DNA from 3 places in the Paraburkholderia sp. BR14312 genome. Region 1 is predicted to be linked to each of the others. Evidence: predicted binding sites of a transcription regulator. Region 1 holds the regulator's gene; each other region holds the start of a gene.
What was found. The regulator LexA, encoded in region 1, represses DNA repair genes until DNA is damaged. The targets are predictions, from matches to a motif close to ACTGTATNNNNATACAGT.

Region 1 (6,324 bases):
GGTCGAGATGCCGATGTCGGCCTCGCCGTTGATGATCATCTGCGCGATCTGCTGCGGATTGCCCTGACGCAACGCGAGATGGACCTTCGGAAACACTTCGCGGAACCGGTGCACGACCTTAGGCAGCGCGTAACGCGCCTGCGTGTGCGTCGTCGCGACCACGAGGTGGCCGCTGTCCTGGTCCGCGAACTGGCGCGCCACGCGGCGCAGGTTCTCGGCGTCGAGCAGCATGCGCTCGATCAGCTGATGCACGGCCTTGCCAGGCTCCGTGAGGCCGGTCAGGCGCTTGCCGCGGCGAATGAAAATGTCCACGCCGAGCTCGTCTTCGAGATCCTTGATCTGCTTGGAAACGCCTGATTGCGACGTATACAGCACGTTCGCCACTTCGGTCAGGTTCATGTTCTGCCGTACGGCTTCGCGCACGAAACGCAACTGCTGAAAATTCATGGTCTTCTCTCCGGGACTGCTGACCGATTATTCGTTTTTGTCGATGTGAGCACTGTAACGCTTGCTGCGCCGCTTTTTACAGCGCTCATTGCGCCGGAAATACGCGAAGTCCGCGCGGCACGGCCGTCACGCCCTCGCCGACCGAAAGGCCCAGCGCACGCCACGACTCGCGGTCGAGCTCGGCTTCGAGCGCGCCGCCCGTGCGGCTTTCCAGCTCCACGCGCACCGAGCCGCCCAGCGTCACCACGCGGCGCACGTCGACGACGATGCCGTCGCGATGATCGCTCGCTTCGCGGTGCAGCACGAGGTCGTGCGGCCGCACGTAGGCGAGCGCGGGGCCTTCGAAGCTCGCGTGCACGGAGATCGGCTGCGCCGCGCCCTCGGCGACGAAACCGCGTGCATCGACGCTACCGCGCAGCCGGTTCGCGGCGCCCAGGAACTCGTAGACGAAGGCCGTCTGCGGATGATCATAGACGTCCTGCGGGCTACCGACCTGCTCCACGTGCCCATGATTCATCACGACGATGCGATCGGCCACCTCGAGCGCTTCCTCCTGGTCGTGCGTGACGAAGATCGTCGAGATATGCAGGTCGTCGTGCAGGCGACGCAGCCACGAGCGCAACTCCTTGCGAACCTTGGCGTCGAGCGCGCCGAACGGTTCGTCGAGCAGCAGCACCTTCGGCTCGACGGCGAGCGCGCGCGCAAGCGCGATGCGCTGACGCTGGCCGCCCGACAGCTCGGACGGATAGCGCTGCGCGAGCCAGTCGAGCTGCACGAGCTTGAGCAGTTCATGCACCTTCTCGCGAATCACGGCCTCCGAGGGCCGCTCGCTGCGCGGCTTCACGCGCAGGCCGAACGCCACGTTCTCGAACACCGTCATGTGGCGGAACAGTGCGTAATGCTGGAACACGAAGCCCACCTGGCGCTCGCGCGCGCCCACCTCGCCCACGTCCTGGCCTTGCAGCACGACCTGGCCCGCGTCGGCGTATTCGAGGCCCGCAATGACGCGCAGGAGCGTGGTCTTGCCACAACCGGAAGGTCCGAGCAGCGCAACCAGTTCGCCCGGCGGAAAGTCGAGCGAGACGTTGTCGAGGGCGGTGAAGTCGCCGAAGCGCTTGTGCAGATTGCTGACGGTGATGCCCATGTTTACTGCTCCCCTACTTGAATCGGTTGGCGCACGGCGCGAGGCGCTGCGTGTTGTGAAACATGTTGCACGGCCACGGGTTGCGGGCCGGCGTAGGCGGGAATCTCGTCCGCGCCGCGCAGTTCCGCCGAAAGGCGGCGCTCCGCGAGCAGCTTCAGGCCGAGCGTGACGAGCGCGAGCAACGCGAGCAGCGATGCCACGGCGAACGCCGCCGCGAAGTTGTACTCGTTGTAAAGAATCTCGACGTGCAGCGGCATCGTGTCGGTCTGGCCGCGAATATGACCCGACACCACCGACACCGCGCCGAACTCGCCCATGGCGCGCGCGTTGCAGAGAATCACGCCGTACAGCAGACCCCAGCGGATATTGGGCAGCGTCACGCGGCGGAACATCTGCCAGCCCGAGGCGCCCAGCACGTGGGCGGCCTCTTCTTCGTCGTTGCCCTGCGCCTGCATCAGCGGAATCAGCTCGCGCGCGACGAACGGGAACGTCACGAAGATGGTGGCGAGCACGATACCCGGCACCGCGAAGATGATCTGCACGTTGCGGTCTTCGAGCCACGGCCCGAGCCAGCCCTGCGCGCCGAACAGCAGCACGTAGATGAGACCTGAAATCACGGGCGAAACTGAAAACGGCAGGTCGATCAGCGTGGTGAGCAGCGCCTTGCCGCGAAACTCGAACTTCGCGATCGCCCACGACGCCGCGAGGCCGAAGCCCAGATTCAACGGCACCGCGATCGCCGCGGTGATGAGCGTGAGCTTGATCGCGGAGAGCGCGTCGGGATCGACGAGCGACGTGAAGTAGAAGCCGATACCCTTCGACAGCGCCTGCCAGAACACCGCGACGAGCGGCACCACGAGAAACAGCGCGAGAAACGCGAGCGCAATGCCGGTCAGCAGCCAGCGCACCCACGGTGATTCGGTGACCGGGTCCGGCCGGCGCGTACTTCGTTGTTGCGGCCGCGTGCTCATTACGCACCTCCCGCGACGGTTGCGGCCACCACGGCATTCGGCGCGCTGCCGGCCGTTACACCCCGGCTCGTGCGGCGCTGCAAATACCACTGCAGCGAATTGATGAGCAGCAGCATGACGAACGAGACGCAGAGCATCATCACGGCAAGCGCCGTTGCGCCCGCATAGTCGTACTGCTCGAGCTTGGTGATGATGAGCAGCGACGTAATCTCCGACTTCATCGGCACGTTGCCGGCGATGAAGATGACCGAGCCGTACTCGCCCAGCGCACGCGCGAACGCGAGCGCGAAACCCGTGAGGAGCGCCGGCAGCACCGCGGGCAGCACGACACGGCGGAACGTGAGCCAGCGCGAGGCGCCGAGGCACGCAGCGGCCTCTTCCTGTTCGCGCTCGAAGTCCTCGAGCACCGGCTGCACCGTGCGCACGACGAACGGCAAGCCGATGAAGGTCAGCGCCACGAGCACGCCGAGCGGCGTGAAGGCGATCTTCAGACCGAGCGGCTGCAGGAACTGGCCGATCCAGCCATTGCCGGCATACACGGCGGCGAGCGAAATGCCCGCCACGGAAGTCGGGAGCGCGAACGGCAGATCGACGAGCGCATCGATCACCCGTTTGAACGGAAACCTATAGCGCACGAGCACCCACGCGAGCAGGAAGCCGAATACCGCGTTGATCAGCGCCCCGCCGAGCGCGGCGGTGAACGTGAGCCGGTACGACGCGATCACGCGCGGCGACCACACGGCGCGCACGAACTGGCTCCAGTCGAGTGTCGCCGTCTTGAGAAAGGTGGCGGCAAGCGGAATGAGCACCACGAGGCTCAGATAGGCCACCGTGATGCCAAGCGTCAAACCGAAGCCAGGCAGCGCACTGGGCTTGCGCAATCGAAACGTTGTCATGCTCATCGTCCAGACATGGGTTGCGCGATTCGTGCGTTGCAGATTCGCGCCGAAAAGCGCGCCCGTAGGCGCGCTTCGTTGTTATGCGATCACGTCGTTATGCGGACCGCTTACTGCTTGACCGCCTGCTGCTTGACTGCTCGACAGCTTTACTGCGGCTGATAGATCGAATCGAACACGCCGCCATCCGCGAAATGCGTCTTCTGCGCGTTGGGCCAGCCGCCGAACGTGTCGTCGACCGTGTAGAGCTTGAGCTTCGGAAACTTCGCCGTGAGCGCCGCCGGGACCTTGTCCGAACGCGGACGGTAGAAGTTCTTCGCGGCGATCTCCTGGCCCTCTTCGCTATAGAGGAACTGCAGGTAGGCTTCGGCCTCCTTGCGCGTGCCCTTCTTGTCGACGACCTTGTCCACCACGGCAACCGGCGGCTCAGCCAGAATGCTCACCGAAGGCACCACGATCTCGAACTTGTCCGGGCCGAACTCCTTGAGCGAGAGAAATGCTTCGTTTTCCCATGCGATCAGCACATCGCCGATGCCGCGCTGCACGAAGCTCGTCGTGGCTCCCCGCGCGCCCGAGTCGAGCACGCCCGCGTTCTTGTAGAGCTTCGTGACAAAGTCCTTCGCCTTCTGCTCGTTGCCGCCCGGCTGGTGCAGCGCATACGCCCACGCCGCGAGATAGTTCCAGCGCGCGCCGCCCGAGGTCTTCGGATTCGGCGTGACGATCGAGACACCCGGCTTGGTCAGATCGTCCCAGTCCTTGATGTGCCTGGGGTTGCCCTTGCGCACGAGGAACACGATGGTCGACGTGTATGGCGAGGCGTTGTCGGGCAGGCGCTTTTGCCAGTCCTTCGCGACGATGCCCTTGTTGGCGAGCGCGTCGATGTCCCATGCCAGCGCGAGCGTCGCGACGTCGGCCTGCAGACCGTCGAGCACCGAGCGCGCCTGTGCGCCCGAGCCGCCATGCGACTGTTTGATGGTGAGCGTTTCGCCCGTCTTCGCCTTCCACTGCTTGATGAAGGCTTCGTTGATGTCCTGGTACAGCTCGCGCGTCGGATCGTAGGAGACGTTGAGCAGCGATGTATCCGCGTGAGCGGCCAGCGGCACCATAGCCGCCATCGCCGTGACGCCGACGAGCGGCGCAACGCCGATGACCAGTTTTGCCGCCAGTGTTTTCAGCCAGCCCGCGCGCCCCGTATGTGTCGTGCCCATCTATCTGTTCTCCGTTCTCGTGTGTGCTCGTTTGCGCTCATTGATGAAACCGCAGCTAACGATGGAGGCCAGTCTAGCGATCCCCTTACATTATTAAAAATGATGTTTTCTTATTTTTTAATACGCAAAAGTGGTAAGGACAGAGGAAGTCGCTGTTAGAGCGCGGTTTCATCCGCGCAAACACGGGAAAACGGCCTGATGGCAACGTTCAGTCGATGAACTTCAAGTAACACTTGAAAAGTGGCGAGTACTGTATAAAAATACAGTTACCTGTTCAAACATACAGTGGCGCCATGACCAAACTCACCGCACGACAGCAGCAGGTTTTCGATCTGGTTCGCCGGGCCATCGAGCGCACGGGCTTTCCGCCCACGCGCGCCGAGATCGCGGCGGAACTCGGCTTCAGCTCCGCCAACTCCGCGGAGGAGCATCTGCGTGCGCTGGCGCGCAAGGGCGTGATCGAACTGGCTGCGGGCGCCTCGCGCGGCATCCGCCTCGTGCCGGGGCCCGACGACCTGCCGCACCAGTTCACGCTCCCGCACCCGAGCATCATGCAGCTCTCGCTGCCGCTCGTCGGCCGCGTCGCTGCGGGTAGCCCGATCCTCGCGCAGGAGCACATCTCGCAGAACTACATGTGCGACCCGGCGCTCTTCTCGAGCCGCCCCGACTACCTGTTGAAGGTGCGCGGCCTTTCCATGCGCGACGCCGGCATCCTCGACGGCGACCTGCTCGCCGTGCAGAAAAAGGCCGAAGCGAAAGACGGCCAGATCATCGTGGCGCGCCTCGGCGACGACGTGACCGTCAAGCGCCTGAAGCGCCGTCCGAACGGGCTCGAGCTGATCGCCGAGAACCCCGATTACGACAATATTTTCGTCGAGGCCGGCAGCGCGGAATTCGCGCTCGAAGGCATCGCGGTCGGGCTGATCCGCCCCACCGAATTCTAAGGAATCCGTCTGAGCGCGGTTTGCACATTGTTTGCGCACCATCTGCGCATACCTGGAGAGAGTCATGGAACGTCTTGCCCGCCTGCTGCCCTTCCGCCAATTCGGCCGCCTTCGCCATCTCCGTGGAATCGCCTCGTGCGCGGTCCGCGAAGTCCGCGATTCGGCTGCCGCACTGAGCGGCTCGCTCTTCGAAGACTCGCCTGAGATGGTGGCGGCCAGCGCAGCCGACCTGCCCGTGCTGCCCTCGGCACAGCCGGCGTTTGCGCGCGTGTCGCTCAACAGCACGCTCAACACCGAACAGCCCATGCGCCGCGCGCCCGTGCGCGTCTATCAGGGTCCGTCGCGGCTCATCCTAGTCGGCACGGTCGACGCGGTTTGCCGCGCAATCGACCGCTGCATCGCCGAGCAGCACAGCGACCTGCCCGCGGCACTCGCGAAGTAAGCAGCAACGCTGCCCAAATGTGAGAAGAGGTTACGGGCGGGATCGTTTGGCCCGGTTTGCGGTCAACACCGTGTTTAAACGATTTGCCCTATGCCGATGACGGAATCTCTCTCTACCCCGCGCAAGACCCAAGGCTGGAAAAAGCCCGTTGCGATCACGGTCGCCGTCGCAATGGTCGTTGCCGCGATCGGCTACGCCTATGCGTCGCCCTATATCGCGGTGAAACACATGAAAGCCGCGGCCGACGCGCGTGACGCCGTCGCGCTCAACGA
Region 2 (6,324 bases), on a different contig from region 1:
GTGCGCGGCGCGCAGCGTTTGCGCGAGCGTGGCCGCGCGTTGCGGCACGAGCAGCAACACGCACTCGCGCAAGTGCTTCAGATGTTCGAAACCGGGCTCGGGCTCGGTGAAATCGGCGGGATGCACGCGATAGCTGCCCTTTGCCGCCCGCGAGCGAGCCAGCGTGATCAGCTCGCAGAGGTTGCCGTAGCCTTCGCGTGTCGTTGCGAGCGCAACGATCGTGCAGAACGGGGCGCCATATTCGTCGACGAGATTCAGCTCGCTGCCGATCAGCAGGTGCAGCGACGGCTCGAACGGGCCCAGCGCCGCGGCGGCGGCATGGCCGCCGCGTTCGCGCGCCTCGCGCACGGCTTCGTCATACGCCTTTTTGCGCGCCTCGTCGTATTCGTTGAGCGCACTCCAGGCGCGCACGACGCCCGCGAACGAGCATTCGTCGGTGATCGCGAGCGCGCGGTAGCCGTGGCGGATCGCCTGCTCGACCATCTCGCCCGGGCGCGACGCGCCGTGCAGGAAGGTGAAATTGGTCAGGCAGTGCAGCTCGGCGTAGTCAGGCAGCTGCGCGGCCAACTGCGGCGGCAACTGTGGAGGCGACGACGCGCCCGTCCCGCTGATCGACATGATTCCTGAAACCCGAAAGAACGACGAATAAGCGCTAGCCGAACAGCCCTTGCAGATACCACTGGCCGCCAATGCGCTCGCGATACAGCCAGAACATGCGACCCTGGTCGTCGGCGGCGACGTAGTAGTCGCGCCCGACGCCCTCGCCGTCCCACCAGCCGGACTCGATGCGCTCGGTGCGCGTGAGCGTCTTCAGCGGCCGGCGATAAACGGGCCGATCGCCGCGCGTCGCGAGCTTGAGCGGCTTTTCGAGCAACCACGCCGGACGCGGCTGGGTCGGCAGCGGCACCTCGGGCAGATCGAAGGCGCTTTGCACGGGCGCGCTCGCGCCGGCTTCCTGCTGCGGCTTGCCTGCCTTGCGCGGCCTGCGCGCACGCTTCGCGCCGCTCTCGCGGTAAGGCCGCGCCGACATCGCCAACTCGGGCCGGTGATCGTCCTCGACGAAAAGCTGCAGCACGTTCTGCTCGCCAAGCCGCGCGCCGATGCGCTCGAAGAGCTGCCCGAGCGACGCCTCGGCGGCCTCGGCCATCGGAAAGAGCGTGTCGGTGGGCGCCGCGTATTCGCTCACCTGCGAGGCGACGAGCGCAAGGCCAATCACGGGCGCGGCAAGCTCAGTCTGATTCAGGCGCTCGCGAAGCAGCCACAGCAGATGCTCGGCGTCGCGCGAAGGCGATGCCCAGGCGATCGTGAGCGTCGAGGTGCGCGGCGCGTGACGCGAAGCCAGTTCGTGCTCCAGGCGCAGTTCGAAGCCGCTCAAGGCCGCGTGCTGCGCGGCCAGCCAGCCGGCCAGCTGCATCACGAGCCGGCGCGCGGCAAAGAGCAGCGCCTCGGCGCTCTCCACGCGCGCCTGCAATTCGAGCGACGCGTGAAACGACGGCGGCGCGGCAAACCAGACGCGCGGATCGGGCGCCTCGCCGCGCGCCTGCGCGAGCCAGCCGAGCACGCCGTCGCCGAAACGACGCACGATGCCGTCGCGCGGCAGCCGCCGCAAATCGCCGAGCGTCGCGCAGCCGATCTGCGTGAGCGCGTGGTCGTGCTGCGCGGCGAACGGCGCAAGCGTGACCGGCAGTGAGTCGAGCACGCGCGCGAGCGTTGTTTCCTTGAGCACATGCCAGCGGCGCGACGAACGCGTGACGCGCGCCTGCGCGAGCGTCCATGCCCCCCACGCCGTGGGCGCGCACGCCATGCGCGCGGTGTGCCCGCAGCCGGCCACTGTCGCCGCGACCCTGGCGAGCAGCGCACGCACGCCGCCGAACAGACGCAAGCCCGAGCCGACTTCGAGCAGCAGCGTGTGCGACTGCGCGAACGACACCTTGGGCGTATAGGCGAGCAACGCGAGCGCGAGCGCCTCGAACGCGCGGGTCTCGCGCGCCGGATCGGCTTCGAGCAGCACGAGCCCCGGCGCGAGCGCGAGCGCATGCGAGCGCGTGTTGCCGGGCTCGACGCCTGCGCGCAGCGCGTCGAGATCGGCGATCAGGATGCGCGTGTGGTCGGCGAGCGCGTAGCAGCGCGGCGCGCTGGTGACATGGGCATCGACGCTTTCAGGCAGGAGCGGCGTTGACGGCGCCGGCGGCATCAGAGGTCTGACGGCCTCCAGCGGCAACAACGGCAAGGTGACGGCGATCCACAGCATGATTGACCCCGGGCCACGGCATGACGACGGAAGCTGCGTCCGGCTGGGGCAGCACCGCATCCTGCAGCGGCAATGTAATGACGAGTGGCTGGGCGGGCGGCGGCCCGCGGCGCTTGAAAATATCGACAGAGAGCGCGGCGAACTGCATCCATTGCCGGCGGTTCAGGCTCGCGTCGTCGGGCGGCGGCACCGGCGAGCAGGTCATGCGCAGCGGCGCCGGCGACGACTGGTTGCGCGCGGCGAGCGGCCGCACGAGAAATGCGAGCGCCTGCGAATCCTGGGCGGCGACCTGTAGACGGCGCACGGCGTCGGCGCGCGCCTTCGCCTGCCAGAGCAGCACGGCGCCCATGCCTTCCTGCTTGAGCGCCTGTTCGGCCACCCAGGCGGCTTCGTCTTCGGCCGCGCGCACCCAGATCACGCGATCGAGCGCGAGCCCCCACGCCTTGAGCGCGCAGGCGTATGGGCGCCACGGCGGCGCGACGAGCAGCACGTGCCGGCCCGCCTGCGCGGTGAGCGCGCGCAGCGCCGGCGCGACAAGTCGCATCTCGCCCACGCCGCCCTGTTCGACGAGCAGCTCGGTCAGGCTGCCCGAGGGCCAGCCGGCGCCGGGGAGCTGGGCGTCGAGCGTCGCGTGGCCGCTCGGCACCGTGCGCTCGCTGGCGCGCGCGAGCTGATCGCCTTGCCACACGCGGCTTTGCAGCCGGGGGGGCAAGTGCGCGGCGAGTTGCGCGGTGGTCTGCGCAGTGGTCTGGGCTGCTGCTGCCATGTTCGTGGCCTGATTGATGGGAACGCTTCGCCCTGCCCGGCAAGAAATGGGGCATCGGCAAGAAGGAGGTCGACTCGCCTCCACCTGTATATTTATACAGTATTTTGAGAGATTGGAGGAGGCGGAAATTGGGGGCGGGTCACTTTGCGATCGCCGAGGGGCGACCGGACCGCCGCCGGACGTCGCGCTGACGTCCGGGGCAAACGCTGCTTAATACACACCGCCAGCCCGATGTGGGCGCTGTGCGATAAGGGCGGCAGAGCTTGTTGCTATCAAGACGCCTGCGCCGACGTCATATCGAGCGCCACGGCTTGCGCCACTTCGATGCCGTCGATGGCCGCCGAGTAGATACCACCGGCATACCCGGCGCCTTCGCCCGCCGGATACAGACCTTCGACGTTCATGCTCTGGTAATTGTCTTTGCGACGAATGCGCAGCGGCGACGACGTGCGCGTCTCCACGCCGGTGAGCACGGCGTCGTGCATCGCGAAGCCTGCGATCTTCCTGTCGATCTGAGGCAGGGCTTCGCGGATGGCTTCGATCACGTAGTCGGGCAGCGCGGTGCTGAGATCGGTCGGGTGCACACCCGGCTTGTAAGACGGCACCACGGAGCCCAGCGACGTCGACGGACGACCGGCGATAAAGTCGCCGACCAGCTGGCCCGGCGCCTGGTAATTGCCGCCGCCGAGTTCGAACGCCCGCTCTTCCCACTTGCGCTGGAAGGCGATGCCCGCGAGCGGACCGCCCGGATAGTCCTGCGGCGTGATGCCGACGACGATGCCCGCATTCGCGTTGCGCTCGGCCCGCGAATACTGGCTCATGCCATTGGTGACCACGCGGCCGGGTTCGGAGGTCGCCGCGACCACCGTGCCGCCCGGGCACATGCAGAAGCTATAGACCGCCCGTCCATTGTTGGCGTGATGCACCACCTTGTAGTCGGCCGCGCCGAGTTGCTTGTGGCCCGCAAACTTACCGAAACGGCTGCGATCGATCACCCCCTGCGGATGCTCGATCCGAAAGCCCAGCGAAAACGGCTTGGCTTCCATGAACACGCCGCGATCGTGCAGCATCTGGAACGTGTCGCGGGCGCTGTGGCCGACGGCCAGCACGACGTGGTCGCACGGCAGCGTCTCACCGTTCGAAAGCTTGAGCGCGCGCACCTTGCCCTGTTCGATCTCGATGTCTTCGACGCGGGTTTCGAAGCGCACTTCACCGCCCAGCTCATGGATGGTGGCGCGCATTTTTTCCACCATGCTGACGAGACGGAACGTGCCGATGTGCGGCCGGCTCAGATACAGGATGTCTTCCGGCGCGCCCGCCTTGACGAACTCCTCGAGCACCTTGCGGCCGTAGTGGTGCGGATCCTTGATCTGGCTGTACAGCTTGCCGTCGGAAAACGTCCCGGCCCCGCCTTCGCCGAACTGCACGTTGGATTCGGGGTTGAGCACGGACTTGCGCCACAGCCCGAAGGTGTCCTTGGTGCGCTCGCGCACGGCCTTGCCGCGTTCGAGGATGATGGGACGAAAGCCCATCTGCGCGAGGATCAGTCCCGCGAACAGGCCGCATGGCCCCATGCCGATCACCACCGGACGCGGATGCGTCGAGTGCTCGGGCGCCTTGGCGACAAAGCGGTAGGTCATGTCCGGCGTCACCCCGCAATGCGGCTTGCCGGCGATCCGCTTGAGCGCGGCCGCTTCGTCCTTGACTTCGACGTCGACGATATAGGTCAGCTTGATATCCGAGCGCTTGCGTGCGTCGTGCGCACGGCGGAATACGGTGTAACGCACGAGCGCATCCGCCCCCACGCCGAGTTCCGCGAGACGTCCCCGAATCGCGGCTTCAAGTTCGCTTTCGGCGTGGTCGAGGGGGAGTTTGACTTCGGATAAACGTAACATGGCTGCCAGGGTGCGATCGCCACGGGAGTTGTGGCCGATCCGTATTTTATAGGCTCGGTGGCTTTTCAAAGCGAACGCAAGCCGTACGACGAGACGCGAGCGCGTATGACCCAACATGGGAGAAAAAGAAAAAGGGGCTACAGGCCAATGGCGTGTAACCCCTCGGTATTGCTGGTCGGAGCGATAGGATTCGAACCTACGACCCTCTGATCCCAAATCAGATGCGCTACCAGGCTGCGCTACGCTCCGACGAATCAGCGATTGTATCGGCACTGATGCCACGCCGTCAAATCTGAGTGAGCCATAGCGACGAAAAGCGATCCACATCACGCGCTTGCCGCATACCGGCCTGGCGTGCACCATGACAGGACACGCCGCACGTGCACCCCATACCGCCAAAAAAGGAGACGCCATGCACCTCATCCTCTGGCGCCACGCCGAAGCCGAAGACATCGCCGCCAGCGACCTCTCCCGCCAGCTCACCACACGCGGGCGCAAGCAGGCGCAGAACGTCGCGCGCTGGCTGCGCGCGCGCCTGCCCGACGACGCCGTGATCCTCGCCAGCCCCGCCGCACGCACCATCCAGACCGCCGAGGCGCTCACCGACCAATATCGCGTCGTGCGCGAACTCGCCCCCGAGGCGAGCGTCGAGGAGGTGCTGGCCTCCGTCGGCTGGCCCAAGGGCCTCGCGTCCACGGTCGTCGTGGTGGGCCATCAGCCCACGCTCGGCGAGGTCGCGGCGCGGCTGCTCTCGGGCGGCGCCGATTCGCGCAGTTGGGCCGTCAAGAAAGCCGGCGTGCTCTGGCTCGCGAGCCGTGAGCGCGACGGCGGCGACCAGGCGGTCCTCCACGCGGCCATCACGCCCGATCTCGTCTAGCCCTGACCCCGCCTGCATCTGCCCACCGGGCCGCCTGCACGCGGCCCCTACAGCGGTTCAAGCGCGGTTCAAGCGCGATTCAAGCGCCCTTCAAACGCGCCCGCCGCCCCCCGCCTTTCTGGCCACCTCGTCCGTCTGCCTGACGCCACGTCATCGAATCGTCATTGCGTTTTCATGGAAACGTAACCGCGTATTACTACATTGCCGGAAAAGTTCTCTTACTTCCGACCAGGACGCCCTATGCGAGATCTGCCGACGCCCACCCTGCCGTTCGCCTCGACGCTGTTCGAGTCGAACCGACGCTTGCCGCGTGCCGAAGAAACGGTCACCGCGCAGCATCGGCTGCAGGTGGCCTGGGCTCGCACCGACGAGGAGCTGCGCGAAGCCCAGCGCCTGCGCTACCGCGTTTTCGCCGAAGAGATGGGCGCACGCCTGACCGGCCCCGCCGGCCTCGACGTCGACGCCTTCGACGCCTACTGCGACCACCTGCTCGTGCGCGACCTCGACACGCTCAAGGTCGTCGGCACCTATCGCG
Region 3 (6,324 bases), on a different contig from region 1:
TGGACTTCGACGCTTCGAAGGGCAAGAGCGCGAACGACCTCGCACGCGAGATCAACGAGCGCTACCACGTCATTCCGCAGGCATCGTTCTCGCGCTGGCCGAACACGTTCAGCCACATCTTCGCGGGCGGCTACGCGGCCGGCTATTACAGCTACAAGTGGGCCGAAGTGCTTTCCGCCGATGCCTATGCGGCCTTCGAGGAAGCCGCGCAGGCCGCGAAGTCGAGCGTGCTCGACGAAGCGACCGGCACGCGCTACCGCAAGGAAATTCTGGAAGTGGGCGGCAGCCGCCCGGCGATGGAATCGTTCAAGGCCTTCCGCGGCCGCGAGCCGAACATCGACGCGCTGCTGCGCCACAACGGCATGGAGCAGCCGCCGGCACAGCAGTGAACGCGTGACTCGCTCGTAAGCGATCCGAACTAAAACCGCGCATGGGTGTGGAACCCATACGCGGTTTTTTATTGCCCCGCGTTTTATCGATACAGCCTGAAATCGACGCTTGGCGGCCGACCTTCGAGTGCAAGCGCCGCGCGCTGCGCGGGTTGCCGGCTCACCACCCTGCCCCGGCTCACGACCGCGAGCCGCGCCGCGCGCAGCCGGATCGCCTCGATGGGATCGCGCGCGTCGAGCACCACGAGATTCGCCGCGCAACCGGGCGCCACACCGTAGCCTTCGAGGCCGAGGATCGTCGCGGCATTCACGGTCACCGCGTCGAACGAGGCGCGCGAGGCCTCGGTGCCCGTCATTTGCGCGACGTGCAGGCCCATGTGCGCGACTTCGAGCATGTCGCCCGAGCCGAAGCTGTACCACGGGTCCATCACGCAGTCATGGCCGAACGCGACGGTCACGCCTGCCGCCATCAACTCAGGCACGCGCGTCATGCCGCGGCGCTTCGGATAGGTATCGGCGCGCCCTTGCAGCGTGATATTGATGAGCGGATTCGCGATCGCCGCGACACCCGACTCGCGCATGAGCGGGATCAGCTTGCTCACGTAGTAGTTGTCCATCGAATGCATCGACGTGAGATGCGAGCCGGCCACGCGCCCATGCAGGCCCAGCCGGTGCGTTTGCGCCGCGAGCGTTTCGATGTGGCGCGAGAGCGGGTCGTCGGATTCGTCGCAATGCATGTCCACGTGCAGGCCCTTGTCGGCGGCGAACTCGCAGAGCAGGCGCACCGATTCGGCGCCGTCGGCCATCGTGCGCTCGAAGTGGGGAATGCCGCCCACCACGTCCACCCCCATCGCGATCGCGCGCTTGAGATTGTCGAATGCACCGGGGCTGCGCAATACGCCATCCTGCGGAAACGCCACGAGTTGGAGATCGAGATACGACGCGACGCAGCGCTTCACTTCGAGCAGCGCTTCGACCGCGAGCAGCCGTGCATCGCACACGTCGACGTGCGAGCGTATCGCGAGAAGCCCGCGCGCGACAGCCCAGTCGCAGTACTGCAGCGCGCGCTCGACGAGCGCCTCCTGCGTGAGATGCGGCTTGAGCTCGCCCCACAGCGCGATGCCCTCCAGCAGCGTGCCCGATGCATTCACGCGCGGCAGGCCGTACGAGAGCGTGGCGTCCATGTGGAAATGCGCATCGACGAACGGCGCACTCACGAGCGCACCCGCGGCGTCGATCTCCTCGCGCGCCGCGGTCGCGATGTGCGGCTCCACCGCGGTAATGCGCCCCGCCTCGATGCCGATATCCACCGTGGGATACCCGGCGGGATGCGCATGCGCGAGCACCGCGCGGCGAATGATCAGGTCCATCTGCGGCTCCTTGTTCTGGCGTGGTGGCGTGGCACTTTCGTTTCGGCTCGCGTCGATTCTATCGGCGCCAGAATGGCGCCGCCAGCGGCGTGGCCCCCTCCACGCGAAGGCGTCACACGAGCGCGTTCGGGCCATCGTCTTCCGCTGGGTCGTCGTCGAAAAGCGCGAACTGCCCGCGCAACGCCGGGCTCTCCTCTTCGAGCCGCACGCCCACGCCGAGCAGCCGCACCGCCAGCTTGCGTCGCGCGAGCCCCTTTTCGAGCATCAGCAGCAGGGTGCGCACATCGGTGGAACTGGCCACACACTCGACCGTCGTGCGCTGGAAGTCGGCGAAGCGGATCTTCACGAAGAGCTTGCGCACGGCGTGCGCGCAACCCGCGCGTTCGATGCGCGCGTCGAGCTGCACTGCAAGACGCTTCAGCTCCTCGCTGCACGCTTCGAGCGTGAGCAGATCGTCCACGTAGGTCGTCTCGACGCTCACCGACTTGCGCTCCTGATCGGCGCGCACGGGCCGGTCGTCCAGGCCGCGCGCGAGTTCGTAGAGCCGCTTGCCGAACACGCCGAAATGCCGATGCAGATCGAACAGCGACCATGTGCGCAGGTGCGCGCACGTGGTGAGCCCGAGGTTTTCGAGCTTCGCTGCCGTGACCTTGCCGACGCCGTGAATCTTGCGTACGGGCAGTGCAGCGATGAAGGCATCGACTTCAGGCGGACGCACGACGAAGAGGCCATCGGGCTTGTTCCAGTCCGAGGCGATCTTGGCGATGAACTTGTTCGGCGCGACACCGGCCGATACCGTCACGCCCACGGTTTCGCGCACGCGCGCGCGTATTTCCTCGGCGATCAGCGTGGCGCTGCCTTTGCAGCGCGAGGCGCGGGTGACGTCGAGATAGGCTTCGTCGAGCGAGAGCGGTTCGACGTCGGGCGTGTAGTCCCGGTAGATCGCCATGATCGCGCGCGAGGCGGTGCGGTACTTCTCCATCGCCGTGGGCAGGATCAAGAGCTCGGGACACTTGCGCATGGCGAGCGCCGAGGACATCGCCGAATGAATGCCGAAGCGCCGCGCCTCGTAGTTGCAGGTGGCGACCACGCCGCGCTGGTCGGGCCGGCCGCCCACCGCGAGCGGACGGCCGCGCAACGAGGGGTCGTCGCGCATTTCGACCGACGCATAGAAGCAGTCGCAGTCGCAGTCGCAATGGATGATCTTGCGAGCGGCGGCGGCAAGTGCGGCGGCGGTGCGCCCCGGGTCGGGTGCCGGCGGCGGCGCGAGGTCGGAAGAAGGCGAGGTCACGGTCCCGATACTGTACAAAAACACAGTATTATTTTCAAGACAAGTGTCCGCGCCCTTTGTCGGCTCCCGTACCGCTTCGGATCGGCCGGACCGTCTCTGGACTGCTGGCTGCGCGGGCCTATACTCGTGCGGACTGAACAGGCCACGAGCGTGAGGAACGAATCGATGAAGACAATCGGGGTGATTGGGGGGATGAGTTGGGAATCGTCGGCCGAGTATTACCGGCTGCTGAACCGCCACGCCAAGGCGCGTCTGGGCGGCCATCACAACGCGCGCAGCCTGATGGTGACCGTAGACTTCGCGCAGGTCGAAGCGCTCCAGCGCGCGGGCGACTGGGACGCGCTAGGCGTGCAGATGGCCGAGGCCGCGCAACAGCTCGAATGCGGGGGCGCCGAGATCGTGCTGCTCGCGACGAACACGATGCACCGCGTGCGCGCGGCAATCGAGGCGACGATTTCGATCCCCTTCCTGCATATCGCGGACCCGACCGGCCAGGCGTTGCGCGCCGCGGGCTTCACGCGCGCGGGCCTGCTCGGCACGCGCTACACGATGGAACAGGACTTCTACGTGGGACGACTGCGCGAGGCGCACGGCATCGAAGCGATCGTGCCGAACGAACACGATCGCGCGGACGTGCATCGGATCATCTACGACGAGCTGTGTCACGGCAACGTCGAGGCGCAGTCGCGGCGCGTGTATCAGCGCGTGATCGATGACCTCGCGGCACGCGGCGCGCAGGCGGTCATTCTCGGCTGCACGGAAATCACGCTGCTCATCGGGCAGAACGATTCTGCCCTGCCGGTGTTCGACACGACCGCGTTGCACGCGCAGGCTGCGGTGGATTGGGCGATTGGAAGCGAGGCAGGTGCTTAGCGCTATGACGCTCGTGGCTGCTTCGAGATGCAGAAAACAAAAAACCCGCTTGGAGCGGGTTCATTGATTGGCACGAGGCCTTGCTGCTTCAGACGTTTGGTTGCGGGGGTAGGATTTGAACCTACGACCTTCGGGTTATGAGCCCGACGAGCTGCCAGACTGCTCCACCCCGCGTCCGTCAGAGAAAAGAATTATAGGGTGCACGCGCTTCTGCGTCAAGAGTCTTTTTCACATGACTGAAACATGGCGCGTTCGGACACCGTCGGCAAGCAAACGCGACACGAGAATTCCTTCGGACAACCTGGCACATCACTGTGCCTGCACAGGTTCCACCAGCGTGCGCACCTCTTCCGCCCAGGCGAGCCACATCTCCTGCGTATGAATGCCCGCCTTGAGGATCGCGTACTGCAACTGCTGCCCGCGCGTGAGCGACGCCGCGCCGAAATCGCGCTGCTCGATCTCCCGATACGTCGCGAGCCGTGCACGATTTTCTTCGATGAGCCGCGCGAGTTCCTCGGCGAGGCCAAGCGGCCCGATCACGGCATCGGCGCGCAGCTTGAGCAGAAACACGTTGCGCGAGTCGAGGTCGAGCGCGGTCTCGCGCACCCAGCGCGCCACCTCATCCCGCCCGACCGGCAATACGCAATACACCTTCTTGCGCGACGCGGCGGCCGTCTCGTCCTCGATGACCGACACCCATCCCGCGTCGACCATGCGGCCCAACTCGCGATAGATCTGCTGATGGGTGGCGTGCCAGAAGTAGCCGATTGCGCGATCGAAGCGGCGCGCGAGGTCGTAGCCCGACGAAGGCTTTTCCAGCAAGGCGATGAGGATGGCATGCGGCGTCGACATGCGGCGATTCTAAACCACGCCTCGCCCGATACCGGATCTGTTGCGGATCGAATTTTCCCGCTATGCAACTGGTTGCATAGTTTCGACGGCTTTGCTATGTTTGAGCCTGCCAGCCGGCGCGCACGCCGGCGCATCGAATCACGCGAGGGCAGCCGCACCCGGCGCCCCCCAGTCTAGGAGATATGGATGTCCCTGCCCGCCGTGCTGCGCCGCGGCCTGTCGATTCCGGTCGTCGGCTCGCCCCTCTTCATCATTTCGAATCCCGATCTCGTGATCGCCCAGTGCAAGGCGGGCGTCGTCGGCTCGTTCCCCGCGCTCAACGCACGGCCGGAGCACGTGCTGGGCGAATGGCTCGACCGCATCACCAACGAGCTCGCCGAGTACAACGCGAAGCATCCGGACGCCCCGGCGGCACCTTTCGCGGTCAACCAGATCGTGCACAAGTCGAACGACCGCCTCGAGCACGACCTTGGCGTGTGCGCCCAATACAAGGTGCCGATCGTCATCACGTCGCTTGGCGCGCGCGAAGAGGTCAACCACGCGATCCACGCATGGGGCGGCATCGTGCTGCACGACGTGATCAACAACACGTTCGCGAAGAAGGCCATCGAGAAAGGCGCGGACGGCCTGATCGCCGTGGCCGCCGGCGCAGGCGGCCATGCGGGCACACTCTCGCCGTTCGCCCTCATCCACGAAATTCGCGAATGGTTCGACGGCCCGCTGCTGCTGTCGGGCGCGATCGGCAACGGCAACGCGATTCTCGCGGCGCAGGCGGCGGGCGCCGATCTCGCCTATATCGGCTCGGCGTTCATCGCCACGCATGAAGCGAATGCCGTCGACGCCTACAAGCAGATGATCGTCGAAGGGAGCGCGGGCGATATCGTGTACTCGAATCTCTTCACGGGCGTGCACGGCAACTATCTGCGCCAGAGCATCGTGGCGAGCGGTCTCGATCCGGAGGCGCTGCCGCAGTCGGATCCGTCGGCGATGAATTTCGGCTCGACCCGCGTGAAGCCGTGGAAGGACATCTGGGGCTCGGGCCAAGGCATCGGCGCGGTAAAGAGCATCGTGCCTGCGGCTGAACTCATCGCGCGTTTGAAGCGCGAATACGAGGCGGCGCGCGCGCGTCTCGGTGTGGTGAGCGCGCCGCTAGCCGAGCAACAATCCGTAGAACAAGCCGCGCTCTGATGCGCAGCGCGAGGCGGGAGCGATCATGCCGCATCCGCCTCGCCTCGTGATGCAACGCCTTTTACGCGTGCGACTTCACGCGCGCGATCTCCTCTTCGACGTCGCGCAATTGGTCCTTGCCGAAGTACATTTCCTCGCCGACGAAGAACGTCGGCGAACCAAATGCGCCGCGCTCGAACGCCGACTGCGTGTTCGCAAGCAGCGCGGCTTTCACATCGGCGTCCTGAATCGCCGTTTCGAATGCCGTGGCATCGAGGCCGTCCGCCTCCAGCGCCGCGCGGATCACGGCGGGGTCGTCCATCTCGAGGCCCTCTTCCCACATGTGCGCGAACATGCGGTCCACGTAGCGCTCGAACGTGCC

Region 2: the regulator LexA is predicted to act here: its motif matches at 3,101-3,118, upstream of imuA (translesion DNA synthesis-associated protein ImuA).
Region 3: the regulator LexA is predicted to act here: its motif matches at 3,060-3,077, upstream of dinB (DNA polymerase IV).

The regions. Positions count from the first base shown of each region.
Region 1 is NZ_JBFPKI010000007.1:284,256-290,579, forward strand. Features, by position in the region: gene AB3X98_RS21400 (CysB family HTH-type transcriptional regulator) at 1-447, opposite strand, end outside; gene AB3X98_RS21405 (sulfate/molybdate ABC transporter ATP-binding protein) at 533-1,591, opposite strand; gene cysW (sulfate ABC transporter permease subunit CysW) at 1,594-2,562, opposite strand; gene cysT (sulfate ABC transporter permease subunit CysT) at 2,562-3,458, opposite strand; gene AB3X98_RS21420 (sulfate ABC transporter substrate-binding protein) at 3,608-4,666, opposite strand; gene lexA (transcriptional repressor LexA) at 4,960-5,610, shown strand; gene AB3X98_RS21430 (hypothetical protein) at 5,675-6,052, shown strand; gene AB3X98_RS21435 (DUF2939 domain-containing protein) at 6,149-6,324, shown strand, end outside.
Region 2 is NZ_JBFPKI010000002.1:119,353-125,676, forward strand. Features, by position in the region: gene AB3X98_RS06325 (error-prone DNA polymerase) at 1-618, opposite strand, end outside; gene AB3X98_RS06330 (DNA polymerase Y family protein) at 653-2,251, opposite strand; gene imuA (translesion DNA synthesis-associated protein ImuA) at 2,160-3,017, opposite strand; gene AB3X98_RS06340 (NAD(P)/FAD-dependent oxidoreductase) at 3,290-4,912, opposite strand; tRNA gene AB3X98_RS06345 (tRNA-Pro) at 5,085-5,161, opposite strand; gene sixA (phosphohistidine phosphatase SixA) at 5,325-5,789, shown strand; gene AB3X98_RS06355 (GNAT family N-acetyltransferase) at 6,030-6,324, shown strand, end outside.
Region 3 is NZ_JBFPKI010000004.1:204,709-211,032, reverse strand. Features, by position in the region: gene AB3X98_RS13065 (M3 family metallopeptidase) at 1-389, shown strand, start outside; gene AB3X98_RS13060 (amidohydrolase family protein) at 473-1,759, opposite strand; gene dinB (DNA polymerase IV) at 1,872-3,050, opposite strand; gene AB3X98_RS13050 (aspartate/glutamate racemase family protein) at 3,216-3,923, shown strand; tRNA gene AB3X98_RS13045 (tRNA-Met) at 4,021-4,097, opposite strand; gene AB3X98_RS13040 (PadR family transcriptional regulator) at 4,233-4,775, opposite strand; gene AB3X98_RS13035 (NAD(P)H-dependent flavin oxidoreductase) at 4,962-5,963, shown strand; gene AB3X98_RS13030 (2-hydroxychromene-2-carboxylate isomerase) at 6,025-6,324, opposite strand, start outside.